DNA from 4 places in the Janthinobacterium sp. 78 genome. Region 1 is predicted to be linked to each of the others. Evidence: predicted binding sites of a transcription regulator. Region 1 holds the regulator's gene; each other region holds the start of a gene.
The links. The regulator LexA, encoded in region 1, represses DNA repair genes until DNA is damaged. The targets are predictions, from matches to a motif close to ACTGTATNNNNATACAGT.

Region 1 (7,503 bases):
GGCCGTCCCGGCCCAGGCCGCAGCGAATGGCCTGGACCAGTCCGAGGAAATCATCGACGCACCCCTGCCGCCTGCGGCCAGGCCTACGCCGGCACCAGCAGCGGTAGCGGCGCCCGTGCTGGCCGCCGTCCAGCCTGCGCCTGCCAAGCCGGCCTATGTGGAACCGAAACCTGAGCCCAAGCCGGTCAAGGTCGAGCCGAAGCCTGAGCCGAAACACGAAACCAAGCCGGAACCGAAGCATGAGGTCAAGCTGGAATCGAAGCCGGAACCCAAGCATGAGGTAAAACCGGAAGCCAAGCCTGAACCGAAGCCTGCCAAGCCGGCGCAATCGGCCGACGATGCCGCGCGCGCGCTGGCGATTCTGGAAGGCAAGCCGCAAGAGAAAGCACAAGACAAGGCACACGACGCCGGCAGCGGCAAGTTCGTGGTGCAGGTGGCGGCCCTGGCGACGCAGGACAAGGTCGATGAATTGCAGGACAAGCTGCGCGAAGCGGGCATCAAGTCCTATACGCAGAAAGTCTCCAGCCCGGCGGGCGAGCGCATCCGCGTGCGCGTGGGCCCGTTCGGCAGCCGTGAGGACGCCGAAAAGACCCGCGCCAAGCTGCAGAAGCTGGGCCTGGGCGGCAGTCTGGTACCAGCGTGATGTTGCAAGGCTGAACGGACGTGACGATCTTCGATTACCTGGTGCTGTTCGTGCTGGTGACGTCCGTGCTGATCAGCATGATGCGTGGCCTGGTCAAGGAAATACTGTCATTGGTCAGCTGGATCGTGGCGTTCGTCATCGCCAACGCGTATGGCGCCACCCTGGCGAAATTCCTGCCGGAAGCCGTGCCGGGCGAAGCCGTCCGCCTGTTGCTGGCCTTCGTGGTGCTGTTCATCGGCGTGCGCATTTTGATGGGATTGCTGTCCATGACGGTCGACGCACTGGTCAAGGTGACGGGCCTGAGCCTGGCCGACCGCACCCTGGGCAGCCTGTTCGGCGTGGCGCGCGGCCTGGTGATCGTGCTGACCACCGTCATCTTGTGCGGCATGACGTCCATACCGCAGCAGTCATTCTGGAAAAATGCGCTGCTCAGCCCGTTCGCGGAGCAGGGCGCGCGTGCCATCAAGCCTTATCTGCCTGCCGTGTACGCGCAGCATGTGAAATTTTGAATTTTTTTAAAATCAGTAGCACAGTTTAGGAGCACACCATGTGTGGCATCGTCGGCGTCGTTTCCCATCAACCTGTCAATCAATTGCTCTATGATGCATTGTTGCTCTTGCAACATCGCGGTCAGGACGCGGCAGGGATTGCGACCAATCACAGCAGTATGTTTTCCATGCACAAAGCCAATGGCCTCGTGCGTGACGTCTTCCGTACGCGCAACATGCGTTCGCTGCAAGGCACGACGGGCATCGGCCATTGCCGCTACCCGACGGCCGGTTCGTCGAGCGAAGAGGAAGCACAACCGTTTTATGTGAATGCGCCGTTCGGCATCACCCTGGCGCACAATGGCAACCTGACCAACTGGGAACAGTTGAAACAGGAAATGTTCAAAAATGACCGCCGTCACATCAATACCGATTCCGATTCGGAAGTGCTGCTCAACGTGCTGGCGCATGAAATCCAGGAAGCGACAACGGGCCTGAACCTGGACCCGGAAGCCATCTTCAAGGCCATCACCGTGCTGAACCGCCGCGTCAAGGGCGGCTACGCTGCCGTGGCGCAAATCGCCGGCGTGGGCTTGCTGGCCTTCCGCGACCCGCACGGCATCCGTCCGCTGTGCCTGGGCATCAATGAAACGGAGCAAGGCCCCGAATACCTGATCGCCTCCGAATCCGTGGCCCTGGAAGGCATGGGCTTCCGCTTCGTGCGCGACATCGGTCCCGGCGAAGCCGTCTTCATCGATGCCGACAAGAAATTGCACAGCGCTCAGTGCGCCGACAATGCCAGCCTGAATCCGTGCGTCTTCGAATTCGTCTACCTGGCCCGTCCCGACTCCGTCATCGATGGCGCCTCGGTGTACGCCACGCGCCTGAAAATGGGTGAGTACCTGGCTGAAAAGATCCGCGCCGAATTGCCGGACGTGCATATCGACGTGGTCATGCCGATTCCCGATTCCTCGCGTCCTGCCGCCATCCAGCTGGCACTGGCGCTGAACCTGGAATACCGCGAAGGCTTCATCAAGAACCGCTACATCGGCCGTACCTTCATCATGCCGGGCCAGGCGGCGCGCAAGAAATCCGTGCGCCAGAAGCTCAACGCGATCCCATCCGAATTCAAGGATAAAGTCGTGTTGCTGGTCGACGATTCCATCGTGCGCGGCACCACCAGCCGTGAAATCGTGCAGATGGCACGCGAAGCGGGCGCGACGAAGGTCATCTTCGCATCGGCCGCGCCACCGGTGATTTACCCGAACGTGTACGGCATCGACATGCCGACGCGCGATGAGCTGATCGCCTATGGCCGCACGACGGAAGAAGTGTGCCGCGAAATCACGGCCGACTACCTGGTGTACCAGGATATCGGCGCGTTGAAGCAGGCGATTGCCGACGTCAACCCGGCCCTGACGAACTTCGAGGCTTCGTGCTTCGATGGCGTGTACGTGACGGGCGACGTGTCGCAGGAATACCTGGACCGCCTGGAATATGCGCGCCACCATCCGAAGGCGGCAGCGCCGGAAGATACGCCACGTTCCCAGCTGAACCTGAACCTGGCGACGACAGAAGCATAATCACCGCCTTGCCTTTGGGGTCAGACCTGTTGGGTCTGACCCCAGCTTTTGTCTTGGGTTAATAGTCTCCAGTATCCACCATGACCACCAAAAAAACCTACGGCTTTACCACCACCATCCTGCATAACGACCGCCGCAAGGGTATCGAGCACGGCTCGCTGCACAAACCCGTGCACACCTCCGTCGCCTTCGGCTACAGCGACGCACGCCAGCTCGCTTCCGTGTTCCAGGGCAAGGAGCCCGGTTTCCGCTACGGCCGCCAGGGCAATCCGACGGTGTCCGCGCTGGAAGACAAGGTCAACAAGATGGAAGATGGCGTGGCCACCTTGTGTTTCGCCACCGGCATGGGCGCCATCGGCGCCGTGGTGCAGTCGCTGCTGCGCGCGGGCGACCATGTGGTGTCGTCGGCCTTTTTGTTTGGCAACACCAACAGCCTGTGGCAAACGGTGACGGGGCAGGGCATCGCCGTCTCCTTCGTCGACGCCACCGAGGTGGCCAACGTGGCGGCCGCCATCACGCCGCAAACGCGGATTGTTTTCGTCGAAACCATCGCCAATCCGCGCACGCAGATCGCCGACCTGGCGAAGATCGGCGCCTTGTGCAAGGAACGCGGTATTTTGTACATCGTCGACAACACCATGACGACGCCTTACCTGTTCCGCCCGAAAGCGGTGGGTGCGGGCCTGGTGGTCAATGCGCTGACGAAATCGATCGGCGGCCACGGCAATGCGCTGGGCGGCAGCTTGACGGACACGGGCGTGTTCGACTGGACGCAGTACCCGAACATTTTCGACAACTATAAAAAAGCGGCACCAGCGCAGTGGGGCATCGCGCAAATCCGCGCCAAGGCCTTGCGCGATTTCGGCGCATCGCTGGGCCCGGAAGCGGCGCACCATATCGCCGTCGGCGCGGAAACCATGGCCTTGCGCATGGACCGCACCTGTTCCAACGCCCTGGCGCTGGCCACCATGCTGGCCGCCGACCCGCGCGTGGCGGCAGTGCATTACCCGGGCCTGGCGTCGCACCCGCAGCACGCGCTGGCGACGGACTTGTTCCGCAGCTATGGCTCACTGTTCAGCTTTGAATTAAAAGACGGCATCGATTGCTTCGATTTCCTGAATCGCCTGAATCTGGCTATTCCAGCGAGCAACCTCGGTGACACGCGTACCCTGGTCATTCCCGTCGCCCACACGATCTTCTATGAGATGGGTGCCGAGCGCCGTGCCAGCATGGGCATTGCCGAGTCCTTGATCCGCGTGTCCGTGGGTATCGAGGACGAGGCCGATTTGCTCGAGGATTTCCGCCAGGCACTCGATGCATAGGCAGCCGGACAAATGAAAAGGGCCGCAACAGTCATGCTGTTGCGGCCCTTTTTGCATGCGGTGGTTTAATGCCAGCTGCGCATCAGTCCCACTGCCAAACCTTCCAGGGCGAATTCATCTTCCGGCGACACGGTGATGACCTTGAAGTCGGGGTTTTCCGGCAGCAGTTCGATGACGGAACCCGTCTTCTTGTAGCGCTTGACGGTGACTTCGTCGCCGATGCGGGCGACGACGATCTGGCCATTCTTGGCGCTGTCGACCTTCTTGACGGCCAATAAGTCGCCATCCATGATGCCGGCGTCGCGCATGGACCAGCCGCGTACCTTCAGCAGGAAGTCGGGCTTGGCCGAGAACAGGGCCGGGTCCACGTTGTAGCTCGCTTCCAGGTTTTCCTGTGCCAGGATGGGCGAGCCTGCCGCCACCCGGCCGATCAGGGGCAGCGACATCAGCAGCGCTGCCGGCACCTTCGATGGCGCTGCTTCGGCTGCCGCACCGATCAGGCGGATGCCGCGCGAGGTGCCGGGCGAAATCTCGATCGCGCCCTTGCGGGCCAGGGCTTGCAAATGCTCTTCGGCCGCATTGGCCGATTTGAAACCCAGTTCATTGGCGATTTCGGCACGGGTGGGAGGAAAACCCGTGTTTTCAATCGCGTCCTTGATCAGGTTCAGGATTTGTTCTTGTCGTGCTGTCAGCTTGATCATGAGCGGTGGGTGCATACTAAAATGCTGTCTATATGAACAGTCTGTATTTTTGTACAGTATCGTCCACTATGCAAGGGGATTTCGGTTATTTGCGCGAATTTCGTGCGAAATACGGGAATGGGCAGGAAAAAACGCCTGGCCTGCCCCGTGCGCGGGCCGCTTGTTGAAGGAATGATTGAAACGTTTGCAAAAGGCGGTTATAATCTTCGGCTGACCTTCCCACACCCGTCTTGACGCCGGGGTGGGCGATTATCAATCCGACCTGAAGGAGTTTGCATGCGTCATTATGAAATAGTCTTTATCGTCCATCCGGACCAGAGCGAGCAAGTGCCCGCGATGATCGAACGCTACAAAGCCAGCGTAACCACCCGCGGCGGTTCGGTTCACCGCGTGGAAGATTGGGGCCGCCGTCAAATGGCTTACTCGATCCAAAAGCTGCCTAAAGCACACTACATCTGCCTGAACATCGAATGCGACAACGAGACCCTGGTCGAGTTGGAAACAGCATTCAAATTCAATGATGCCGTGTTGCGTCACCTGACCGTTAAAATGAAGAAAGCTGAAACAGCTCCTTCGCCGATGATGAAATCGGTACAACGCGAAGACGCGGCCAAAAGCCACCGCACCGAAGCACCAGCAGCCGCTCCTGTCGCAGCAGCAGCTTAATTCTTGACCAGGATCGTGCGCTGAACCAGCTACAAGTAACCGCCATCATTGCCGAGCGCGAAATATTGCGCTATACCCCGGCAGGGCTGCCGATTGTGAATGCAGTATTGCAACACAGTTCGCAGCAGATGGAAGCAGGGATTGCCCGTTTGACCGAGTTTGATGTTGCCGCGCTAGCCGCTGGCGAAATTTCAGGCCGGTTCAGCCAGGCAAGCTTGGGCGGGGTGTATCAGTTCACGGGTTTCCTGGCCAGGAAGAGCCGCAACAGCAAGAGTTTGGTGTTTCACATCATTGATTTTAGTGCAGTCAATTCTGACTAGCGCATTTTAGATACAGGAGCCTGACATGGCATTCGGTAAAAAGTTCGACAAAAATAAGCTCAAGCTTAAAGAAAAACGCAAACAGCAAAACCCGTTGTTCAAACGCAAGAAGTTCTGCCGCTTCACCGCAGCTCACGTTGAGCAAGTCGACTACAAAGACGTCGACACGCTGAAAGACTTCGTCCAAGAAAACGGCAAGATCATGCCAGCACGCCTGACCGGTACCAAAGCGCACTACCAGCGCCAAGTCGACACCGCAATCAAGCGCGCTCGCTTCCTCGCGCTGCTGCCATACACCGATCTGCACCACGCTTAATCGGTCAGATATTCCTGGAGAAGAACTATGCAAATCATTCTGTTAGAAAAAGTTGTTAACGTCGGTAACCTCGGCGAAGTCGTCAAAGTCAAAGACGGTTACGCACGTAACTTCCTGATCCCGCAACGCCTGGCACGTCGTGCTACGGCAACCGCTGTGGCTGAATTCGAAGTCAAGCGCGCCGAACTGGAAAAAGCTGCTGCCGCCAAACTGGCCGCATCGCAAGCCCAGGGCGAAAAACTGAGCGGCCTGACCGTTCAAGTTGCTCAAAAAGCTGGTGTTGATGGCCGTCTGTTCGGTTCCGTCACCAACTTCGACATCGCTGAAGCGCTGACCAAGCAAGGTTTTGCTGTTGAAAAAGCACAAATCCGCATGCCTACCGGCCCGCTGAAGATCGTTGGCGAGCACAACGTTTCGGTTGCTCTGCACACCGACGTGGTCGTGGAAGTTGTTATCGCTGTCGTACCAGACGCGAACGCGTAATTGTCTGCGGGCCTGGCCCGCAAGCATTGCCGCATGATGAAAAGCCGGGTTCGCCCGGCTTTTTTGTGGCCTTTTTTTCGCTCAATTTCAGCCCTTTATTTTTGCCACCACGCCGAAGCGGGTATAATTCGCGCCATGAACGCCCCCTCTGATCCGCAACTGGATTCCCTCCGTATTCCGCCGCATTCGATCGAAGCAGAACAATCCGTTATCGGTGGTCTGTTGCGCGACAATGCAGCGTATGACCGCATCGCCGACTTCATGCATGCGGAGGATTTCTATCGCTATGACCATCGCATCATCTTCGAGCAAATCGTCAAGATGATTAACGGCTCCAGGCCGGCCGATGTCATTACTGTTTTTGAAACCCTGACCCAGCTCGGCAAGGCCGATGATGTGGGCGGACTCGCTTACCTGAACGCCATGGCGCAAAATACGCCATCGGCCGCGAACATCCGGCGTTATGCCGAGATCGTGCGCGACCGCGGCGTCCTGCGCAAACTCATCACCGTCGCCGACGATATCTCCGGTACGGCCTTCAGCCCGCAAGGCAAGGAAGTCAAGCAGATGCTTGACGAGGCCGAATCGAAGATTTTCGCCATCGCCGAAGAAGGCGCGCGCGGCGCCCAGGGCTGGACCGCCATCCAGCCCCTGCTGACGCAAGTGGTCGAACGCATCGACGAGCTGTACAGCCGCGACAACCAGAGTGAAATCACGGGCGTGCCCACCGGTTTCATCGACCTCGACCGCATGACCTCCGGTCTGCAGCCGGGCGACCTGGTGATCGTGGCGGGCCGTCCTTCGATGGGCAAGACGGCGTTTTCCGTCAACATCGGCGAAAACGTGGCCATCGACAGCGGCTTGCCCGTGGCCGTGTTTTCGATGGAGATGGGCGGCGCCCAGCTGGCCATGCGTATGCTCGGTTCCGTCGGCCAGCTCGACCAGCACCGTCTGCGCACGGGCCGCCTGAACGACGAAGAC
Region 2 (7,503 bases), 830 kb from region 1:
GTGGTGCCCAGGTCGATGCCGATGATCATCAGATATCCGCCTCCGCCTCATTGCCGTGTTCCTCGATCCAGGCGCGGCGTCCTGCCGCTTCGCCCTTGCCCATCAACATATTGAAGCGCGCGGCGGAAGTCATGTGGTCGATTTCGCCCAGAGTCACGGGCAGCAAACGGCGCGTGTCCGGGTTCATCGTGGTTTCCCACAGCTGCTCGGCGTTCATCTCGCCCAGGCCCTTGAAGCGCGAGATCGACCAGGCGCCCTGTTTCACGCCTTCCTTGCGCAGCTTGTCCTCGATGGCGACCAGTTCGCCGTCGTCGAGCGCATAGATTTTCTGCATCGGCTTCTTGCCGCGCGCCGGCGCGTCGACGCGGTACAGGGGCGGTCGGGCGATGCAGATGTGGCCCTTGTTGATCAGGGCCGGGAAGTGCTTGAAGAACAGGGTCAGCAGCAGTACCTGGATGTGCGAGCCGTCCACGTCCGCATCCGAGAGGATGCAGATCTTGCCGTAGCGCAGGCCGGACAGGTCGGGCGAGTCGCCCACGCCGTGCGGATCGACGCCGATGGCCACCGCGATGTCGTGGATCTCGTTATTCGCAAACAGGCGGTCGCGGTCCGTTTCCCACGAGTTCAGGACCTTGCCGCGCAGGGGCAAAATCGCCTGGAATTCCTTGTCGCGGCCCATCTTGGCCGAACCGCCCGCCGAATCGCCCTCGACGAGGAACAGTTCATTGCGCGTGATGTCCGACGATTCGCAGTCGGTCAGCTTGCCCGGCAGGACGGCGACGCCCGAGGATTTTTTCTTTTCCACTTTTTGCAGCGAGCGCTGGCGCGACTGCGCCTGCTTGATCACCAGGTCGGCCAGCTTCTTGCCGTAGTCGACGTGCTGGTTCAGCCACAGTTCCAGCGGCGGCTTGGTGAAGGTCGAGACGAGGCGCACGGCGTCGCGCGAGTTCAGGCGTTCCTTGATCTGGCCCTGGAATTGCGGGTCCAGTACCTTGGCCGACAACACGAAAGAGGCGCGCGCAAACACGTCTTCGGGCAGCAATTTGACGCCTTTCGGCAGCAGCGAGTGCATTTCGACGAAGTTTTTCACGGCGCCAAACAGGCCGTCGCGCAAGCCCGATTCGTGCGTGCCGCCATTCGAGGTGGGAATCAGGTTGACATACGATTCGCGCACGATGGCGCCTTCTTCCGTCCACGCCACCACCCAGGCCGCGCCTTCGCCTTCGGCAAAACCTTCCGAATCCGGGCCCGCGTACTGCGCGCCTTCGAACAGGGGAATCAGGGTTTCGCCATTCGATACCTGCGCCAGCGATTCGGTCAGGTAGCCGCGCAAGCCTTCCGCGTACTGCCAGGTTTGCGTATCGCCCGTCTTGGCGTTGGTCAAGGTGACGATCACGCCGGGCAGCAGCACGGCTTTCGAGCGCAGCAGGCGCTGCAGCTCGGTTTGCGAGATATTCGGCGAATCAAAATACTTCGCGTCGGGCCAGGCGGTGACGCGCGTGCCCGACTTCTTGCCGTCGCGCGGGGCGGGGCGGGAACTCAGGGGCTCGATCACGTCGCCATTCGCAAACACCATGTGATGCAAGCCATTGCCGTCGCTTTCCTTGCGCCAGACGGTGATTTCCAGGCGCGTCGACAGCGCATTGGTGACGGACACGCCGACGCCGTGCAAGCCGCCCGAGAACGCGTAGGCGCCGCCCGAACCCTTGTCGAACTTGCCGCCCGCGTGCAGCCGTGTAAACACGATTTCCACCGTCGGCACGCCTTCTTCAGGGTGGATGCCGACGGGAATGCCGCGGCCATTGTCTTCGACGGTGATGCTGCCATCCGTATTTTGCGTGACGGCGATATGCGTGCAATGACCGCCCAGCGCCTCGTCGGAGGCATTGTCGATCACTTCCTGAATGATGTGCAGCGGATTTTCAGTGCGGGTGTACATCCCCGGGCGCTGCTTGACGGGTTCCAGTCCTTTCAGGACACGGATGGATGATTCGCTGTAGTCGGATGCTGGTTTTTTAGTGGCCATACGTGTTCAAGCTAAGTAAAGACAGTGGTTGGAACGCCAGGCCGGGGCACTGCGGGGCGCAGTGACAACGGCGGCGATAACTGTATAAATATACAGTATATTCCGTCCAGCGTCACTGGCAGAGGGCAGCGCGGCAGGCTTGGCGTCCTTGTGCGGACGCTCGCGCATTCTATCTTGTCCAGCGAGCAATAGCGCTACTCCAGGGCAACAACAGTGCGCCGTGCGCGTGGTTTGGCGCCCATTGTGAAGGATTTTATGCGGCAAAGCCGCCGTTTTTACATCTTGTTTACAAGCACCTCTCCAGTCTTTACAAATTTTTTAGACCCTTTTGGCTAATCTGCTCACTATCAAAACAAACCTGAATGAGGGTGGGAATGGATATCGTGTATCTCGGCTTGATTGCCGTTTTTTTCGTCGTGGCGGCCGGCTTTGCCGTCGCCTGCGACAAATTAGGGAGCGTCAAATGAACGCGTTTTATGTGCTGGGCGCCGTGGTCTCGGCTGGCCTGCTTGTGTACCTGCTGGTGGCGCTGCTGAAAGCGGAGGAACTGTGATGACGACGCAATCGATGTTGCTGCTGGTGGCCTTCCTGGCCGTACTGCTGGCCGCCGGCTATCCGCTGGGCCTGTACATGGCCAAGGTGGCCGGCGATGGCCCCGTGCGCGGCCTGGGCTGGCTGCAAAAATTTGAAAACCTGCTGTACCGCTGGTCCGGTCTGCCTGCCGACAAGGCCATGGGCTGGAAAAGCTACGCCATCGCCCTGATCGTGTTTAACACCGTCGGTGCCGTCTTCGTGTACGGCCTGCAGCGCCTGCAGGGCTTCTTGCCCCTCAATCCACAGGGCCTGGGCGCCGTCAGCCCCGATTCTTCGTTCAATACCACCGTCAGCTTCGTCGCCAATACCAACTGGCAGGGCTACGGCGGCGAACAGACCATGAGCTACCTGACCCAGATGCTGGGCATGACGTGCCAGAACTTCTTTTCGGCGGCCACCGGCATTACCGTGATCTTCGCGCTGGTGCGCGGCTTCGCCTCGCGCTCGGGCAAATCGATCGGCAATTTCTGGGTCGACCTGGTGCGCTCCACGCTGTACATCCTGCTGCCGCTGTCGCTGGCCCTGTCCGTCGCTTTCATGGGCGAAGGCATGATCCAGAATTTTTCCGCCTACAAGGAAGTGACCCTGCTCGACCACGTGGCGTATGAAACGCCGAAAGTGACGGCCGACGGCCAGCCCGTGCTCGATACGGCCGGCAAGCCTGTGATGGAAGCGCAAGTGGCAACCACGCAGACGATCGCCATGGGCCCCGTCGCTTCGCAGGAATCGATCAAGCTGCTGGGCACGAATGGCGGCGGTTTCTTCAATGCCAATTCCTCGCATCCGTACGAAAACCCGACCGTGCTGTCGAACTTCCTGCAGATGCTGGCTATTTTCATCATTCCCGCCGGCCTGTGCTTCACCTTTGGCCGCATGGTGGGCGACCTGCGCCAGGGCTGGGCAGTGCTGGCCGCGATGACCATGATCTTCGTCGTCATGACGGTCGGCGTGATGAGCGCCGAGCAGCAAGCCAATCCCGCCTTGCAAGCCTTGGGCGTGGACCAGCAGGCCAGCAGCCTGCAATCGGGCGGCAATATGGAAGGCAAGGAAACGCGCTTCGGCATCAGCTCCTCGACCCTGTTCGCGGCGGTGACGACGGGGGCATCGTGCGGTGCAGTCAATTCCATGCACGACTCCTACATGCCCCTGGGCGGCATGGTGCCGCTGCTGCTGATGCAATTCGGCGAAGTGATTTTCGGCGGTGTGGGCACGGGCCTGTACGGCATGCTGATGTTTGCCATCCTGGCTGTCTTCATCGCCGGCTTGATGATAGGTCGCACGCCTGAATACCTGGGCAAGAAAATCCAGGCCTATGAAATGAAGATGGTGTCGCTGGCCATCCTGGTCACGCCAGCCCTGGTATTGACGGGTACGGCGATCGCCGTGATGGTCGAACCAGGCAAGATCGGCGTCGCCAATCCAGGCGCACACGGCTTCTCGGAGATCCTGTACGCCTTCACCTCGGCGGCCAATAACAACGGCAGCGCGTTTGCCGGCCTGTCCGCCAACACGCCGTTCTACAACGTGATGCTGGCGATCGCCATGTGGTTCGGCCGCTTCGGCGTGATCGTGCCCGTGCTGGCAGTGGCCGGTTCGCTGGCGGCCAAGCAGCGCCTGTCGGCCAATGCCGGCACCATGCCCACGCACGGCCCCATGTTCATCGGCCTGCTGATCGGCGTGGTGGTGCTGGTCGGTGTGCTCAATTACGTTCCCGCGCTGGCCCTGGGCCCGATCGTCGAACACCTGCAACTTTTTACAAAATAAGAGGCTACCATGTCACGCACAAGCCTGACCTTGTTCGATTCCGCATTGATTGGCCCTGCCATCGTCGATGCGTTCAAAAAACTTGACCCCCGCACGCAGTGGCGCAGCCCCGTGATGTTCGTCGTGTATGTCGGCAGCATCATCACGACCCTGCTGGCCATCCAGGCCCTGAATGGCCAGGGTGAAGCGCCGTTCGGCTTCATTGCCGCCGTCGCCGTGTGGCTGTGGTTTACCGTGCTGTTTGCGAACTTCGCCGAAGCGCTGGCCGAAGGCCGCAGCAAGGCCCAGGCGGCCTCGCTGCGCGCCCTCAAACAAACGGTGATGGCAAAGAAAATGCAAACGCCGAAATACGGCACCTCCTGGCTGCCGACGCCGGCGACCGACCTGCGCAAGGGCATGACGGTGCTGGTCGAGGCGGGTGACGTGATTCCCGCCGACGGCGAAGTGACGGCCGGCGTGGCCTCCGTCGACGAGAGCGCCATCACGGGCGAATCGGCGCCCGTCATCCGCGAATCGGGCGGCGACTTTTCGGCCGTGACGGGCGGCACCCGCGTGCTGTCGGACTGGCTGCTGGTGCGCGTTTCCGTCAATCCCGGCGAAGCGTTCATCGACCGCATGATCGCCATGGTCGAAGGCGCCAAGCGCCAGAAGACGCCGAATGAAATCGCCCTGACGATTTTATTGGTGGCCCTGTCGATCGTATTCCTGATCGTCACCGTGACCTTGTTGCCGTATTCGCTGTTTTCCGTGGCGGCGGCCGGCAGCGGCACGCCCGTCACCATCACCGTGCTGATCGCACTGCTGGTGTGCCTGATTCCGACCACCATCGGCGGTTTGTTGTCCGCCATCGGCGTGGCCGGCATGAGCCGCATGATGCAGGCCAATGTGATCGCCACCTCCGGCCGCGCCGTGGAAGCGGCGGGCGACGTGGACGTGCTGTTGCTCGACAAAACGGGCACCATCACCCTGGGCAACCGCCAGGCCTCGACCTTTGTGCCGGCCCCCGGCGTGACGGAGCAGCAGCTGGCCGACGCGGCGCAACTGGCCTCGCTGGCCGATGAAACGCCGGAAGGTCGCAGCATCGTCGTGCTGGCCAAGCAGAAGTTCAACATCCGCGAACGCGAGATGGCCAGCCTGCACGCCACCTTCGTGCCCTTCACGGCGCAAACGCGCATGAGCGGCGTGGATATCCCTGGCGAGCAGCAGGTGCGCCAGTTGCGCAAGGGCGCGGCCGATTCCATGAAAAAATATGTGGAAGCGCTGGGCCAGCCGTATCCGCTCGAGGTGTCGCGCGCCGTCGACGATATCGCGCGCCGTGGCAGCACGCCGCTGGTAGTGGTCGACGACGGCCGCGTCATGGGTGTCGTGGAATTGAAGGATATCGTCAAGGGCGGCATCAAGGAGCGTTTTGCGGAACTGCGCCGCATGGGCATCAAGACCGTCATGATCACGGGCGACAACAAGCTGACGGCGGCGGCCATCGCCGCCGAGGCGGGCGTGGACGATTTTCTTGCCGAAGCGACGCCGGAAGACAAGCTCAAGCTGATTCGCAGCTACCAGTCCGAAGGCCGGCTGGTGGCGATGACGGGCGACGGCACCAACGATGCCCCGGCGCTGGCGCAGGCCGACGTGGCCGTGGCCATGAACTCGGGCACGCAGGCGGCGAAAGAGGCGGGCAATATGGTCGACCTCGATTCGAATCCGACCAAGCTGCTGGAAATCGTTGAAATCGGCAAGCAGATGCTGATGACGCGCGGTTCGCTGACGACGTTCTCGATTTCGAACGATATCGCCAAGTACTTCGCCATCATCCCGGCGGCGTTCGTGGGCACCTATCCGCAGTTGAAGGCGCTCGACATCATGCACTTGTCCAGCCCGGCCTCGGCCATCATGTCGGCCGTGATCTTCAATGCCTTGATCATCGTCGTGCTGATTCCCCTGGCGTTGAAAGGCGTGCAATACCGGGCCATCGGCGCGGCCAGCCTGTTGCGCCGCAATCTGCTGATCTACGGCTTGGGCGGCATCATTTTGCCCTTCATCGGGATCAAGCTGATCGACATGCTGCTGTCCGCACTCAATTTAGTCTAAAGGAACCATCATGAGCACTATCGTACGTCCCGCCCTGGTCCTGTTTGCCGCGCTGACCGTGATCTGCGGCGTGGTCTATCCGTTTGCCACGGCCGGCATCGGGCAGCTGGCTTTCAACGATGAAGTCAACGGCAGCATCGTCGAGCGTGGTGGCAAGCCCGTCGGCTCGATGCTGATCGGCCAGTCCTTCACCTCGCCCAAGTATTTCTGGGGCCGGCCATCGGCCACCGCGCCGATGGCCAATAACGGCGCCGGTTCGAGCGGCTCGAACCAGGGACCGACCAATCCGGCCCTGGTGGATGCCGTCAAGGCGCGCATCGCCGCCCTGAAGGAAGCTGATCCCGGCAATACGCGCGCCATTCCCGTCGACCTGGTGACGGCGTCGAGCAGCGGCCTGGACCCGGAAATCAGCCTGGCCGCAGCCCTGTACCAGGCGCCGCGCGTGGCCCGCGTGCGCGCCGTGCCGCTGGCGCAGGTGGAAAACGCCATCGCTAAGGTGCAGAAAACCGCGTATATCGGCTTTTTCGGCGAACCACGCGTGAATGTGCTGGAACTGAATCTGGCGCTTGATGCCATGGCAAAGTAAGCTGGCAACGGTGCGTAGGTCGGCTTAGCGAAGCGTAAGCCGACATCACCACCAGCCAGGCCAACAATGTTGTCGGATTACGCGCGCCCTTCGGACGCGCTAATCCGACCTACAATGCCCAAGAAGATTAAAATACAACATGCTCCCCAACGACAGCCAACGCCCCGACCCTGATGCCCTGCTGGCGCAAGTGCAGGCGCAGGAACAGAAAGCCGCGCGCGGCCGGCTGCGCATTTATTTCGGCGCCTCGGCCGGCGTCGGCAAGACCTATGCGATGCTGGCCGCCGCCCGCAAACTGCTGGCCGATGGCCAGGACTTGCTGGTGGGCGTGGTGGAGACGCATGGGCGCCAGGATACGGCAGCCCAGCTGGACGGCTTGCCTGTGCTTCCCCTGAAGGCCATCGAGTATCGGGGCAAGACCTTGTTCGAGTTCGACCTGGACGAA
Region 3 (7,503 bases), 150 kb from region 1:
CAGCACGGCGATGCCGTGTTGCGTCAAGCCTTGCGCGATGCGCCGCGCGGCCAGCACGTCCTTGCCGCAGGTAAAACAGTGGGCGAACAGCGCGTAGGCGCGGATGGCGCCGTCGGGCGCGTCGAGGCGCGCCGCCAGCACATGGCCGTGCGCGCCGGGAAAATCTTGCCGGGTGGATTTCATTGTCTCAGATCAAAGCTGCCGCGCAGCGCGGCCGATGGCGCATTGTAGCGCCGTCAGGCCACAGCTGTTTTAGCCACGCGATGGGATGTCGACGCCCTTGATGACGGCAGGCCTGGCCAGGAAAGCGTCCAGCGCACGCTGCACGTTGGGGAAGTTACTAAAACCGACTAGGTCGCCGGCACCATAGAAACCCACCAGGCAGCGCACCCACGGGAAGATGGCGATGTCGGCAATCGTGTACTGGCTACCCATGATCCAGTCGCGGCCCTGCAGGCGCTGCTCGAGCACGCCCAGCAGGCGCCTGGCCTCGCCGAGATAGCGCTCGAGCGGACGCTTGTCTGCGTAGTCCTTGCCGGCGAATTTATGGAAGAAGCCCACCTGGCCAAACATGGGGCCGATACCGCCCATCTGGAACATCAGCCATTGTATTGTTTCATAGCGCAGGCCCGCGTCCTGCGGCAGGAACTTGCCCGTCTTTTCCGCCAAGTACAGCAGGATGGCGCCCGACTCGAACAGCGCCAGCGGCTGGCCGCCGGGACCGTCCGGGTCGAGGATGGCGGGAATCTTGTTGTTCGGATTGAGCGACAGGAAGGCGGGCGACAGCTGCTCGTTCTGCTCGAAGCTGACCAGGTGCGGCTCGTACGCCAGGCCCAGCTCTTCCAGCAGGATCGAGACCTTGATGCCGTTCGGCGTGGGCAGCGAATACAGCTGCAGGCGCTCGGGATGCAGTGCAGGCCATTTTTCGGTGATGGGGAAGTCGGAAAGTTGGGACATGGAAATCCTTATTCAAGTGGTTGACGCAGCGCAAGCAAGAAAGCAAGAAAGCAAGTATAGCCAAGCATGGCCGTTTCAGCAGGACAGCACATTCAGCCAAACAAGCCATGCAAAAACCAGCGCGGCGCGGCGTCTTCTGCGCTGCCGGCGATGCGTTCGCGGTAGACCCAGTAATGGGCATGGTCGCGTCCTTCCGCAATAAAATAATCGCGCGCCTGCGACTGGCCCCACCAGCCCGCCTCGATGCGCTCGGCGACAGACACCATTTTCAAGGGCGAGCCATAGAAGGGCCGGTGCTCGCGCATCAACAGGGCGATGGGCTGGGCCAGCAGCCAGCCGGGACGGGGCATGCCGGGCAAGCCGGGCGGCAAGTCCGGCAGCGCGCTTCTTGAAACGGGCTTGGCCGGCAGCGGCAGCCACTGGTTGGCCGCTTCGGGCCGGTAATCGGCGCGCGGCACTGCCTGCAAGACATTCTCGGTGCCCAGGCGCGCCACCAGCAATTCCAGCAAGCGCTGGCGCTCCTGCGGCGTGCCGCCCGGCTCGGGAAACAGGCTCTCGCTGGGCGGCGCCATCGGCTGCACCTGCAGCGCTTCCAGGGTCAGGCCGATCACGGGGGCGTCCAGCACCAGCTGCGCCAGGCGCTCCTTGAGCAAACGTACCAGGTGCTCGTCGCGCCAGACGGCCTCGCCCAGCGCCAGGTCGATGACGGTGGGCGCGCGCGCCACCCTGCCCCGCTCGTGCGCCAGCAGCAGCTGTATGCGCTCGACGGCAAATTGCCGCGCGCACAGCCAGCCCGTCATTTGCTGCAGCAGGCGGCGCGCGCCGAACAGCAGCGCGTCCGCGTGCTCGACGCGGTCGAACAATTCCAGGCTGGCGCGAAACGTGGGCGGCGCTTCGAGCCAGACGAACAGTTCCGTGCTGTGGCCATGCGCGTCGTCGAGCATCTCCAGCACGGCGGCGCCGCAACGGCGCTGCAAGCCGGGCCGGGGCAAGTGGCGCAGCTGCCCCAGGGTGCGGCAGCCGATGCCCTCGAACCAATCGAGCCAGGGGCGTGCGGGCGGCAGCAAGGCGCACGGCAGGCCGTCGAGGCGGCGCACCAGACTGGCCATGCTCAAGGTCCGGCCCCGGCGCGTGCCGGCGCGCGCCAGCAGCCAGGCGCCGCGCGCCGTGGGCGCACACGACAGCTGGGCCGTATAGCCCAGCGCGCGCAAGCTGGCCGCAATCTGCCGGCACAGGGCGCGCACGCCGCCGAACAGGCGCAGGCTGGCGCCCGCGTCGACCAGCAGGGTCGCTTCCTCGCCCTGCGCCACCAGCGGCGAGTATTGCAGCAGCGCCAGCGCCACCGCTTGCAGGGCCTGCGCTTCCAGTTCGGGCGAGCGTTCGTGCAGGCGCGCCTGCGGCGCCAGCATCAGCACGCCGCCACGGCGCATGCCCGGCTTGACGCCGGCCGCCCGCGCCAGCGGCGACAGGGCCATCACTTGCTCCTGCTCCAGCACCACGCCCAGCTGGTCAGCCGACCAGCGCGGGCAAAACACTTCGAGCGGAAGCCGGGGCAGGCACAGGCCGATCCAGAGTCGCATGGCGTCGCAATAATGAAGGAGGTTGCAGGGGCAGGAACAGGGGCGCGTCGCGCTGCGGCCCCCGGCGCTTGATGAAGCCGATCTCGATGCCGCCGGCGGCCGGGCGCACGGACAGGCGCAGCGGCGCCGGCGACGCATCCTGCGCGCCGTGCAAGGGGCGCAGCATGCAGAACAGGGTGTTGCCGCCTTGCGCGGCCAGGTGCAGCCGGCGCAGGCTGTCGGCGCGCACGTGCGACTGCCAGAACAGCAAGGCGCCGCAACTGCCGCTGCGCAAGATGTTTTCCGCTGCCCACAAGGCATCCTTGCTGCCGGCGCTTTTGAGCCACAGCAGTTGCGACGGCGCCAGACCCTGCGCGGCCAGGGCCAGCGCCTGCGGCGGATGCGGTGGCTGCAGCAGCACGATGGGCAAGCCCGGCAGCTGCGCCAGCGCGGGCGCCAGCAGCCGCAATTCGCCGCTGCCCGGCTGCTGCACCAGCAGATCGATGAGGCTGCCGCTGGGCCAGCCGCCGCCGGGCAGCTGCGCCGACAGGGCGGCAAAGCCCGTGTCCAGGCAGCGCGTGGCGCCCTGCCCCAGCTGCGATGCGCGCCATAAAGACGGGTGCAAGGCTTCCGGCGAGGCCATCAATTGTGAATGTTGCATCATTAGATAGAGAGATAAATACTGTATGCATATACAGTACTATCCAGTCCCGCTTTTGGCAAGGATTATCTGTCGGATAGCGTGCCCGGGGCCGCTCCGCCATGTCCGAAAAACCCCGTTTCTGGCATCGATTGCTGTACCATAAGCACTCTCCTTACCGTCTGGCAAAGTACCAGTCGGCTTCCTCCGTCCATAAGGAAATGCATTTGACTACCATCCAACTCATCAGCGCCATCGTCTTCGGCCTTGCGCTCATCCACACCTTCGCCGCCAAGTCGTTTGAAACATTGTCGCAGCGCCACCCCCGCCATGCGGGCTTGCTGCATTTGCTGGGCGAAGTGGAAGTCGTGTTCGGCTTCTGGGCCTTCATACTGATCATCATCATGGCCTTTGTCTCGGGCGGCGAGGCGGCCATCGAGTATGCCGAATCGCGCCAGTACACGGAACCGCTGTTCGTCTTTGTCGTCATGGTGGTGGCCGCCTCGCGCCCCGTGCTCGACGCCGTGCAGCGCCTGCTCAAGGGCGTGGCGCGCGTGATGCCGCTGCGCACGGAACTGGCCCTCGTCTGGCTGGGACTGGCGCTCGTGCCCCTGACGGGCTCGATGATCACGGAACCGGCCGCCATGACCCTGGCCGCGCTGATGCTGGCGCCGCAAATCTTCCGTCCGGGCATCCCCGAATGGCTGAAATATGGCGCGCTGGGCGTGCTGTTCGTCAACGTTTCCATCGGCGGCACCCTGACTTCGTACGCGGCCCCGCCCGTGCTGATGGTGGCCACCACGTGGAACTGGGACAGCGCCTACATGGCCAGCCATTTCGGCTGGAAAGCCGCCATCGCCGTGCTGGTCAACGCCACGGGCGTGAGCATCTTGCTGCGCAAATACCTGCACAGCAACACCTCCGATATCAAGCCGAAAGCCGGCGAAGTAGAAGCGCCGAAAGTGCCGCTGGCCGTCAGCCTCGTGCACATGATCGTACTGGCCGGCGTGGTGGCCCTGGCGCACCATCCCGTGCTGTTCTTCGGCCTGTTCCTGTTCTTCCTCGGCTTCGTACAAGCGTATGAGCGTTATCAAAGCCCGCTGATCCTCAAGGAAGGCTTGCTGGTCGGCTTCTTCCTGGGCGGCCTGGTGGTACTGGGCGGCATGCAGCAATGGTGGCTGCAACCCATCGTCTCCAGCCTGGAACCGCTAGCCCTGTTCTTCGGCGCCCTGGGCTTGACGGCCATTACCGACAATGCGGCCCTGACTTACCTCGGTTCGCTGATCGTCGGCATGACGGACGAAGCAAAGTACATGCTGGTGGCTGGCGCCGTGGCCGGTGGCGGCCTGACCGTCATCGCCAATGCGCCGAATCCGGCCGGCGTATCCCTGCTGCGCCGCGGCTTCAAGGATGAATCGATCGGCGCCGTCGGCCTGCTGGCCGGCGCCCTGCTGCCGACGGCCGTGGCGGCCCTGGCCTTCCTGGCGTTGTAGTCACCGCAATGCGGCGGCCACCCTGGCCGCCGCTTTAATCGCCTTCGTACACGAGAAAATGCAGCCGGTCATAGAACAGGCTGTAGGCATAGTCGAACGTGCCCACGCTGCGAAACCCCTTGTGCAGATACACGTGCAGCGCTTCGCTCTTTTCCCACACCGTCAGCGTGATGCGCGCACAGCCCTTGCGGCTGGCCAGGTCGCGTATTTCATGGAACATTTGCCTGAACAAGCCCTGGCCCCGGTATTTCTCGTCGATGGCCAGGCTGCTGACGAAACAGTCGTCGGCGCGCGCATGCGCGAGCACGAAGGCGTCATACGCATCGTCGAGCGCCTTCATGTCGTCGCGGTAATATGAAACGGCGCCGCAGGCCTGGAACTCATCCATCGTCGCGGCCGTGAAAAAGCCGATGAAGCGCCCATCCTCGTCATGCAAGCCGTGAATGTGCGCCAGATACGGGTCGATGTTTTGCCGCCGCTGCAGCTCGACGAACTGCAGATTGAGTTTATTTCCAAAAGAACAGTATTCGAGGTAGCTGGTGGCAAACAGCAATTTGGCCATGCGGTTCTTCACCTCGTCGCCCAGCAGTTCACCCGCCACCAGCTTGAGCGGCGCATGCGACAGCAAGCCCGCCTGCGCCTCATCACTTGGCGGGGCCGCATCGCCGATGGCCGGCATGCGGCTGCCGTGGCGGCCCACGGTGGGTCGCCAGAAAGCGCCGGCGGCAATATGCTGTGAACGGTGGGCCAGCAGGTAGCGGCAAAAGACGACATTCACGCGGTCCAGCTGCGGGTCGTTCGACAGCACCGAGTAATAGTGAAAATGCTCGATGTCCGCCCGCAGCTGGGCCGCATACGCCATGCGCGGCACTTCCTCGATGTCGAATACATCGACGATGTCGGGCAGGCGCAAAGGATCGTCGAGTTGCCAGTCGAGTTCATCGAGCCGCGCCACGCAGCGCGCATACGCGCGCCGCTCCTCGTCGCTCAAGGGGATGTGTATCTCGGTAATGATATCGTCCAGCAAGCGCATGCCGCGGATGCCGCCCGCCACCGCTTCCTTGCTGCCGTCATACAGCACGCAATAGCGCTGGTAAAACTCGGCATGGCTGAGCAGGGTCACGCCCAGGTTTTTCTTCCATTCGGCATAGAACTGGCCGAACAGCTGCGCTTCGAATTGCGGGCAGGAACGGGGAATTTCCCCATCGATACCCGCATACGCGAGGTTCACATTGCGCTGGATCACACGCAGCGCGGCGTCGTTCTTCTTGGCGATCAGCATGCCCGTTTCATCGAGAAACAGATTCATCCAGCTGACATGCCGGCGCTCTTCGCTGTCATCAGCGTTGCGCTGGAAATAATCGGGTACTTCCGGCTGCATCAGGAAAATCGTCGCCGGATTGTGCGGAATCGTGTCGACATCCATGTACATGCCGCCGTATTCGCACATGATGAGGATGCGGAAATAATCGGACAGGGTGGCGAAGTAGCGCTGCGCATGCAGGGTATCGAGGATATCGAAGCGGGCCGGCGCAAAGTCCAGCGCCAGCGCGCGCAGCGAGTTGATGTGTAGCGTCGTGCCGCCGATGGCGTAGCGGCCTATCGTGTAGCGCCCGGCACCGCCCGTGGGGCTGAAGCGCGCGTCATGGCGCAGCTGCTGCGCATCCCAGACCCACAGGATGGAGACATACGGCGCGCCGCCGTTGTGCCGCACCTCGTCGAGCGCCGCGCCCCACTGCCCAATCGCTTCACAGGCGATGGCCGGCAAGGGCCCGCCCATCCAGATGCGGTGCAGGTAGCGCTCGTCGTCGCCCAGCGCGCGCGTGGGAATGCAGCTCAGCGAGGAACAGCTTGCCGCATTGAAATACGTAAAATTTCCGGCGACAAAGCTGCGCAGGGCGGCGATGCCCGCCTGGTGCTCCGCGGCCAGTTGTTCCAGGTCGCTGCCGGCCGGCCGGACATCGGCCAGGGTGATGTAATCGAGTTTCAGCCGGTGGATACGGAACTCGTATTCCAGGCTGAAAATCTTTACTTGATCGTGTTTTGAAGCCAGGTCATCTATTTTCATGGGCGCACCATTTTCCACAGGAGAGTGTCAATCAACGTCGCAGGAGGTAAAACAAGGGCGGGAACATGCGCAGCGTGGCGCCATCAGTGCCGGGCCAGCCGCACCGCGCCTTCCCCGCGCCCCGCCATGCCCCGCGTAAACAGCAGCAGGCAGGCGGCGATGACCACGATGACGGGGATATTCAGTAGCGCATACGTTTCCAGCGCATAGCCGAAGCGCTGGCACAGCACGTTGTACAGCTGCAGCCAGGCGGACAGATAAATGCAATACAGCAAGCTCATGGCGGCCGTCGTCAATGTCATCGATTCCTTGCTGGCCGTGAGCGCGCTGCGGATCAGGGCGCCGTTGAACAGGCCGAAGCCGATGGAATAGACAAACATGCAAGCGGCAAATACATCCACGTGATGGCGCCCCAGGCCCGCGCCCAGCATGCCGGCCGCCGCGATCAGTCCGCCCAGGCGCAGCAGATGGACGAGGGGGAAATCCTGGCGCAGGCGCTGGATGGCGATGCTGCTGAACACAAAACCGGACAAAATCACGCATTGCAGCGCGATATACGTGGCGTAGGAGGCGCCCATCTCGTGCAGCACGAAGAGGGGCGAAAAACCGATCCAGGCCGTCAGGGGCACGGTGGCCAGCCCGGCCGTGAACATGCCGAACATGAAGCGCCCGTTGCTGAAAATGGCGGCATAGCTGCGCACGATGGCGGCCAGGTCCAGGCGCGTGACGGTCGGCACCGTGCGCGGCATGCTCTTGAACAGGCCCAGCAGAGACAGCAACGCCAGC
Region 4 (7,503 bases), 4.8 Mb from region 1:
GGCCGTTCAGGGTGTGGCGCATTTCGCCAGGCTCGGTCCAGTTATTCGTCGGGCCGGCCGCCTCTTTCGTTGTCGAGCAGATATATGTGCGGTCTTCGACGCGGGCCACGTCGCTCGGGTCCGAGCAGGCCAGATAAGAATTCGGGCGCTTTTCGGCATTCAGTTTTTTCATGGTGCCGCTGGCAACCATTTCGGCGCACAGGCGCTCGTACTCTTCCTGCGAGCCGTCGCACCAGTAGATGCGGTCCGGCTTGGTCAGCGCGGCAATGTCGGCCACCCAGTTGATCAGTTTCTGTTGTTTAATATAAGCTGGGACGTTGAGTGCGGCGACGCCACCCATGACGGGCTGATTCATATTACCTCCAATACCAATAAAAGAAATTCTGGTCATTCCGGCAAGACAGGCAGCATCGTTGAGAGGTGGCTGCGGCTCACTGCAGGCGGCGTCTTCACGCGGGCAGGGCTCTGGTGTCGTTTACCTGGATCATGCGCCCAGGCTGCGGGAACAGTTTGCGCTATAACTATACTCAGGAAGCTTCAAAAGTGCCGGCGATTGTACACCCGCCAATCAGCTATTCTCGCAAAAATGTAGGAGAATAGCTTGACTAATGTAGTAGGCTATTCAGCATTTCCCGTATCCTGTTATTTCCCTACCAAATCCTTACTAAAATCGGCCATCCACCATGAAAATTGCCATACTCGATGATTACCAGGATGCCGTGCGCGGCCTCGATTGCTTCAAATTGCTCGATGGCCACGAGGTCAAAGTGTTCAGCAATACGGCGCGGGGCCTGGGTCAGCTGGCCATCCGCCTGGCGCCGTTCGACGCGCTGGTGCTGATCCGCGAACGCAGCAGTTTCAACCGCGCCTTGCTGTCGAAACTGCCGAATTTGAAACTGATTTCGCAAACGGGCAAGGTCAGCGGCCACATCGATGTGGCGGCCGCCACGGAACTGGGCATCGCCATCGCGGAAGGTATCGGCTCGCCCACGGCGCCGGCCGAACTGACGTGGGCGCTGATCATGGCGGCGCAGCGCAAGATCGTGCCATACGCGCAACATTTACAGGAAGGGCTGTGGCAAACGTCCTCCATCGAGCCGGCGCGCAACACGCTCGGCACGGTATTGAAAGGGCGCACCCTGGCGATCTGGGGCTACGGCAAGATCGGTCAATTGATCGCCGGCTATGGCCGCGCCTTTGGCATGACCATTCTCGTGTGGGGCAGCGAAGCGAGCCGCGCGGCCGCCGTGGCCGCTGGCGACACGGTGGCGACATCGCGCGCAGCGTTCTTTGAACAAGCCGACGTATTGAGCTTGCACCTGCGCCTGTCCGAGACGACGCGCGGCCTGGTCACAAGCGAGGATCTGGCGCGCATGAAGCCGACGTCCCTGTTCGTCAACACCAGCCGCGCCGAGCTGGTGGCCGAGGGTGCGCTGGAAGCGGCGCTGCAGCAGGGGCGCCCGGGCGCCGCCGCGCTTGACGTGTTTACGGACGAGCCGCTGCCCCCAGGCGCGCCATTGCTGCTGCTGCCGAACGTGCTGGCCACGCCACACCTGGGCTACGTCGAGCGTGACAGCTATGAACTGTATTTCCGCTACGCCTTGCAAAACATCGTCGATTTTACGCAGGGTCAATGCACGCGTCTGCTCAATCCCGAGGTCTTGCAGCATGCGCGGCAAGCCCCTCAGGAGCGCTGAAACCCCTTGAGAAGGTCAGGCTCACCCGTGATGCGGATGGCGGGCGCGGCCAGCGCGTGCCGGCCGCGCCACAGGCCGGCCCAGCCGGGCGGCCAGGCGATGTCCGGCCCGGCATACGGCGCCACGCCGGCGCGCACGGCCACGACCGGCACGGGCGGCATGTCCTGCAAGGGCTCGCCGGGGGTGCGCTGCATGTCCAGGCTGTACATGTAATTGGGCAACAAGGCGTCGCAGACGCGGCCAAACCACGCGCTATGGTCGTCGTCGCGCCCCAGCGCCTGCGCCAGGCCTTGCGGATCGAAACGGGCCAGGGCATCGATCAACTCGCCGGTGGTGGCACCGGGCGTATCGCCCCAGCCCATCACGGGGTTGACGTTGTAATCGGCGCCCGAACCGTACCAGCCTTCGCGCCAGGGCCGCTGCATCCAGTCGCGCGGCCCCGTAAACAAATGCCAGCGCCAGTGCAGGCCGGACGGCTTGGGCCAGGAATACAGATACAGTTTTTGATAGCCGGCCTGGTGCAGCTCGCGCACCATGGCCATCAGACGCGCATGCGGCATGCGGTCGGGCGGCGCGCGGCGAAACAAAATCGCTTCGCCATCGGCAAACTGCACGTCGTCGGTCGACAGGTTCAGGTCCAGGGTGCGCGCTTCGCTGCCGAAACGGGCGGCGATCCAGCCCGTCAGCAGATTCACGGACGTGATGACGCCATAGCCGCGGTGGCGGTGAAAAATGACGGTGCCGGGAGCGAGCGCTTTCATACGGAGTCGGAGTGGCAGGCAAACAAAGAAACCAGTGTACTCACAGATGGCCAAATTTTCCAGATGCGATCCGCAACGGCCCGCAACGGGCCCGCCATTCACGCAAGGCACACAATCCACGCTATCATGCGCGTCATTCTCCACTGACATCGTGACCACATCATGACTTTGCGCATACTCGCCACCGGCGGCACTTTCGACAAACACTACAACGAATTGAACGGTACCCTGGGCTTTTCCGACAGTCATTTGCCGGCAGCGATTGCCCGCGCACGCATGACGGCACCCGTCGCATTGGAGCAACTGCCCCTGCTCGATTCGCTCGACATGCAGGATGCGGACCGCCAGCGCGTGCTGGCCTCGTGCCGCGCAGCACAGGAGAAAGCCATCGTCATCATCCACGGCACCGACACCATGCGCGAAACGGCGCAAGTGCTGGGCGCGGCGAACCTGCAGCAAACGGTGATTTTGACGGGCGCCATGATTCCCTACGAAATCGACAACTCCGATGCCCTGTTCAACCTGGGCTTTGCCTGCGGCGTGGCGCAAACCTTGCCAGCCGGCGTGTACGTGGCCATGAATGGCCAGATCTTCGCCTGGGACAATGTGCAAAAGAACCGCGCCGCCGGCGTGTTCCAGCCCTTGTAAGCCGATGCCAGGACAGGGCTAACAGCACAGACGAAAAAAAGGAGCCGAAGCTCCTTTTTCGTACCGATATGACTGCGTTTATGCAGTCGCTTCGCCGCCCAATGCTTCGACCACGTCGGCCATCAGCTTGGAGAGCTCGCCCGTCATCAGCATCAGGTCGCCGTCGAAACGCTCGTCGTCGTTCTTCGTGCTCGATTCCGTTTCCTTGATCACGTCCAGCGGCTTGACGCTCTTGATGGCCAGGGACTCCGTCAGCACGAACGAGATCTTGTCGTTCCACGTCATGGCCAGGCGCGTGCACTGCTTGCCGGCCGCGATGTGGCGGCGCACGTCGTCCGCTTCCAGCGTGTGGCGCACGTAGCGCACGGTGGCCTTGCTTTCGCCCGTGGCGCGCAATTCCGTGTCCATGTCGACCGTGAAGCCGGCAGGCGCATCGTCGGCCTGCAGCCATTCCGTCATCACCGCCACGGGCGAGCGCTGCACGCGCAAGCTTTCCAGCGGCAGTTTATCCACGGCTTTCAGCAACAGCTTGATGACTTCATCAGCTTTGGCCGGGCTGGCCGCATCGACCACCAGCCAACCATTGACGGGGTCGATCCAGGTCCAGACATTGCTACGGATGCTGAAGGCGCGCGGCAGCAACTCGTCGGCCACGCGCTCCTTCAATTCTTTCATGGCTTTTTTACCCGGCGCAAAGCCTTGCGCTTCTTCCATCTCGGCAGCGCGGGCCTTGGCCACCTGGTTGATGACGGTGGCTGGCAGCAGTTTCTTTTCCGTGCCCAGCAAGATCAGCATCTGCTTGTTGACCACATGCACCAGACCGCCATTCGGGCGTGGCGTATCCCAGCCCTGGCGCATCAGATCCATGCTGGTCGCCGGCGTAAATTTGTTCGAGGACAAGGCCTCTTCCAGTTGTTCTGGCGTATAAGCCCATGGTGCGGGCAGGCGGTAAATCTGAAGATTCTTGAACCACATAGTTTTTGTCTTCCGTTTGTTTCAGTAGTGCCAGGGGAACGCCATTCTACACTTTCGACGTGAAAATGCCGTCAAAAGCGCGGTCCGGCGCGGTATGTATCTTGCAGGAAACGCCGCTAGAGCCTGGGAAACAGCTCCGCCTGGGCTGGCGCCTGCCGCGTCACGATGGCCGGATCGGACAAGGTCGAGATGCGCACGCCCAGCAGGCGGATTTTCTTGTCAAATGGCACGCGCCGCAGACAATCGCGGCTGGCGCGCAGGATGGCGGCGGCGTCCGCCGTGGCGCTGGGCAAGGTGATGTCGCGCGTAACGGTGCTGAAATCCTCGAAGCGCAGCTTGATGCCCACCGTGCGCCCCGCCAGCGATTGTTTATCCAGGTCGCCCGCCACGCGCGTGCACAGGCTTTCCAGCTTTTCCGACAGGGTGGCGCGGTCGCGCACCACCTGCAAGTCGCGCTCGAACGTCGTCTCGCGGCTGACGGACTTGGTTTCCCGGCTCGTCTGCACGGGCCGCTCGTCGATGCCCAGCGCCGCCTGGCGCAGCCAGCCCGTGTACAGGTCGCCGAACTGCGTGCGCAGCATGGTGAGATCGGCCCGCGCCAGCTCGCCGATGGTCACTATGCCCAGCGCTTCCAGCTTGGCCGTCGCCTTCGGGCCGATGCCGTTGATCTTTTTTGCCGGCAAGGGCCAGACCCTGGTTTCGATATCCTCGGGCGACAAAATGGTCAAGCCATCGGGCTTTTCCAGGTCGGAACAGATTTTTGCCAGCAATTTGTTCGGCGCCAGGCCGACCGAGCACGACAGGCCCGTCGCCTCGAACACGGCCGCCTTCAGGCGCGCCGCCATGGCCGGCGCCTGCTCGCCGTATTCCGTCAGATCGACATAGATTTCATCGATGCCCACGTTCTGGATGATGGGACACAACTGGGCCACGGCTTGCTTGAAGCGGGCGGAGTATTCACGGTAGGCCTCGAAGTCGGCGGGCAACAGGATGCTGTCGGGCGCCAATTTCGCCGCCTTCATGATGCCCATGGCGGAAAACACGCCAAACTTGCGCGCCGCATAGGTGGAAGTGGTGACGACGCCGCGCCCCACGTAGTCGCGCATGCGCGCAAACTGCCGCGTGCCATCTTCCAGCAGCATGGGTTGCTGCAGGCGCCCGCCGCCAATGACGACGGCTTCGCCGCGCAATTCGGGATATTTCAGCAGTTCCACGGAGGCAAAGAAGGCATCCATGTCCAGGTGGGCTATCCAGCGGCGGGCGGGTGGCTCGGGAAGTGGGCAGGCAGATGTGGTCAAGGACACCTCGCGGCAGGATACTGTAGTTATATACAGTATCGCTGGAAATGCCCGTGGATGCAAGTTGAAACGCACGCATTGGTGGTGCCTGGCAGTTGCTTTTCTCAATGGCAAGATTACAATCCTGACACAACTATTCAAAGGAGTCGCCTTGTCCATTACCCATCACGCTGCGCGCCGCCGGTCCGCCTGGTTATCCATCCTGCCGGCCCTGCTGTTGTCCACCCTGGCGCCATCCGCGCTGGCCGACACCACCACCACCGTTGCCACGCCCACCGCGCCGGTCGCCGCCAAGACAGCCTGGCAGGAAACGCGCCACGGCACGCTCGTCACGGACGACTACCGCTGGCTGCAAAAGAAGACCGATCCTGCCGTGATCGACTACCTGAATGCGGAAAACGCCTACACGGCGGCCGTCACGGCCCCCATCCAGCCGCTGGCCGACAAGGTGACTGCGGAGATCAAGGGCCGCATGCAGGAAGTGGACCTGTCCGTGCCTGCGCGCCAGGGTAACTTTTACTATTACACGCGCACGGAAGCGGGCAAGCAATACCCGCTGCATTGCCGCCGCCCTGTCGGCGCACATGGCGCCTACGATGCGCAGGCAGCTGAGGAAATCCTGCTGGACCAGAATCAATTGGCTGAAGGCCACAAATTCTTTGCCGTGCGTGCGTTTGCCATCAGCCCGAATGAGCAATTGCTGGCCTACACCACCGACACGACGGGTTTCCGCCAGTACGAACTGCATGTCAAGGATTTGAAGACGGGCAAGTTGCTGGGCGACAGCATGCCGCGCGTCACGTCCCTGGCCTGGGCGGCGGACAATGCCACGCTGATGCTGACGCAGGAAGACGCCACCACCAAGCGCGCGGACCGCTTGTTCCGCCTGGCCCTGGGCGGCACGCCGCAGCAGGTCTACCACGAGCCGGTGGAACAATTCGCCATCGGCGTGAGCCGCACGCGCGATCATCGCTACTTTATGCTCACCGCGCGCAGCACGGATACGAGCGAAGTGCTGCTGCTGCCAACGAGCAAGCCGCAAGGCAGCTTCCAGTCCGTGCTGAAACGCGAAAAAGGCCACCGCTACGGCATCGAACACCGCGACGGCCAGCTGTATATTCTGACCAACAAGGACGCGAAGAATTTCCGCGTCGTCAGCGCGCCAGTCACTGCCCCGCAGCAAAAGAACTGGAAACCCGTCGTGCCGCACAACAAGGACGCCGTGATCCAGTCCATCGACGTGTTCCAGGGCTACCTGGTGGTGATGGAAAAGGCGCGCGCCCTGAACCGCGCGCGCATCTTTGATTTTGCGCATAAAAACTGGAAGACGGTGCAGTTCGACGACCCCGTCTACCTGGCCACGGCGGCCGGCACGCCCGAATTTTCCGCCACGCAATTTCGCATGTCCTATCAGTCGCCCGTCACGCCGCCCACCGTCATCGACGTCAGCATGCAGGATGGCAAGCGCACGGTGCTGAAACAGCAGGAAATCGTCGGCGGCTTTGACGGCAGCCGCTACACCACGCAGCGCCTGTGGGTGACCGCGCGCGATGGCGTGCAAGTGCCGCTGTGGATCGTCTACAAGAAAGGCGTCAAGCTCGACGGTTCCGCGCCGCTGCTGCTGTACTCGTATGGCTCGTATGGCATTTCCACGGAAGCCAGTTTTGCCATCAGCCGCATCAGCCTGCTGGAGCGGGGCGTCATCTATGCCCAGGCGCATATCCGCGGCGGCACGGACATGGGCGAGGCGTGGCATGAAGACGGCATGCTGATGAAGAAGAAAAACACCTTCAATGACTTCATCGACAGCGCCGACTACCTGGTGCGCGAAAAATGGACCAGCCCGAACCGCCTGATCATCCAGGGCGGCAGCGCCGGCGGCTTGCTGATGGGCGCCGTCGTCAACATGCGTCCCGAGCTGTTCCACGCCGTGCACGCGGCCGTACCGTTCGTCGACGTGATGAACACCATGATGGACGCCAGCCTGCCCCTGACGACGGGCGAATACCTGGAATGGGGCGACCCGAACCAGAAGGCGGCCTACGACTACATGCTCAGCTACTCGCCCTACGACAACATTGCGCGCAAGAATTATCCCGCCATGCTGGTGACGACGGGCCTGAA

Region 2: C8C92_RS25220 (DNA topoisomerase IV subunit B) is a predicted target of LexA. The motif match lies at 2,106-2,123, and genes of this name have one in related genera.
Region 3: imuA (translesion DNA synthesis-associated protein ImuA) is a predicted target of LexA. The motif match lies at 3,198-3,215, and genes of this name have one in related genera.
Region 4: dinB (DNA polymerase IV) is a predicted target of LexA. The motif match lies at 5,399-5,416, and genes of this name have one in related genera.

Annotation. Positions count from the first base shown of each region.
Region 1 is NZ_QENT01000001.1:4,902,916-4,910,418, reverse strand. It holds gene C8C92_RS21625 (SPOR domain-containing protein) at 1-643, shown strand, start outside; gene C8C92_RS21620 (CvpA family protein) at 664-1,152, shown strand; gene purF (amidophosphoribosyltransferase) at 1,191-2,714, shown strand; gene C8C92_RS21610 (cystathionine gamma-synthase family protein) at 2,795-4,036, shown strand; gene lexA (transcriptional repressor LexA) at 4,102-4,737, opposite strand; gene rpsF (30S ribosomal protein S6) at 5,014-5,403, shown strand; gene priB (primosomal replication protein N) at 5,424-5,723, shown strand; gene rpsR (30S ribosomal protein S18) at 5,749-6,039, shown strand; gene rplI (50S ribosomal protein L9) at 6,067-6,522, shown strand; gene C8C92_RS21580 (replicative DNA helicase) at 6,658-7,503, shown strand, end outside.
Region 2 is NZ_QENT01000001.1:5,731,167-5,738,669, reverse strand. It holds gene C8C92_RS25225 (molecular chaperone HscC) at 1-29, opposite strand, end outside; gene C8C92_RS25220 (DNA topoisomerase IV subunit B) at 29-2,026, opposite strand; gene kdpF (K(+)-transporting ATPase subunit F) at 2,490-2,579, shown strand; gene kdpA (potassium-transporting ATPase subunit KdpA) at 2,579-4,384, shown strand; gene kdpB (potassium-transporting ATPase subunit KdpB) at 4,394-6,472, shown strand; gene kdpC (potassium-transporting ATPase subunit KdpC) at 6,483-7,058, shown strand; gene C8C92_RS25195 (DUF4118 domain-containing protein) at 7,198-7,503, shown strand, end outside.
Region 3 is NZ_QENT01000001.1:5,049,872-5,057,374, forward strand. It holds gene C8C92_RS22195 (alpha/beta hydrolase) at 1-183, opposite strand, end outside; gene C8C92_RS22200 (glutathione S-transferase N-terminal domain-containing protein) at 253-957, opposite strand; gene C8C92_RS22205 (DNA polymerase Y family protein) at 1,050-2,537, opposite strand; gene imuA (translesion DNA synthesis-associated protein ImuA) at 2,467-3,177, opposite strand; gene C8C92_RS22215 (putative Na+/H+ antiporter) at 3,384-4,649, shown strand; gene C8C92_RS22220 (GNAT family N-acetyltransferase) at 4,684-6,717, opposite strand; gene C8C92_RS22225 (MFS transporter) at 6,801-7,503, opposite strand, start outside.
Region 4 is NZ_QENT01000001.1:113,256-120,758, forward strand. It holds gene C8C92_RS00465 (phosphoenolpyruvate carboxykinase (GTP)) at 1-355, opposite strand, end outside; gene C8C92_RS00470 (D-2-hydroxyacid dehydrogenase family protein) at 684-1,697, shown strand; gene C8C92_RS00475 (L-asparaginase) at 1,685-2,458, opposite strand; gene C8C92_RS00480 (asparaginase domain-containing protein) at 2,621-3,106, shown strand; gene C8C92_RS00485 (recombination-associated protein RdgC) at 3,185-4,081, opposite strand; gene dinB (DNA polymerase IV) at 4,198-5,379, opposite strand; gene C8C92_RS00495 (S9 family peptidase) at 5,531-7,503, shown strand, end outside.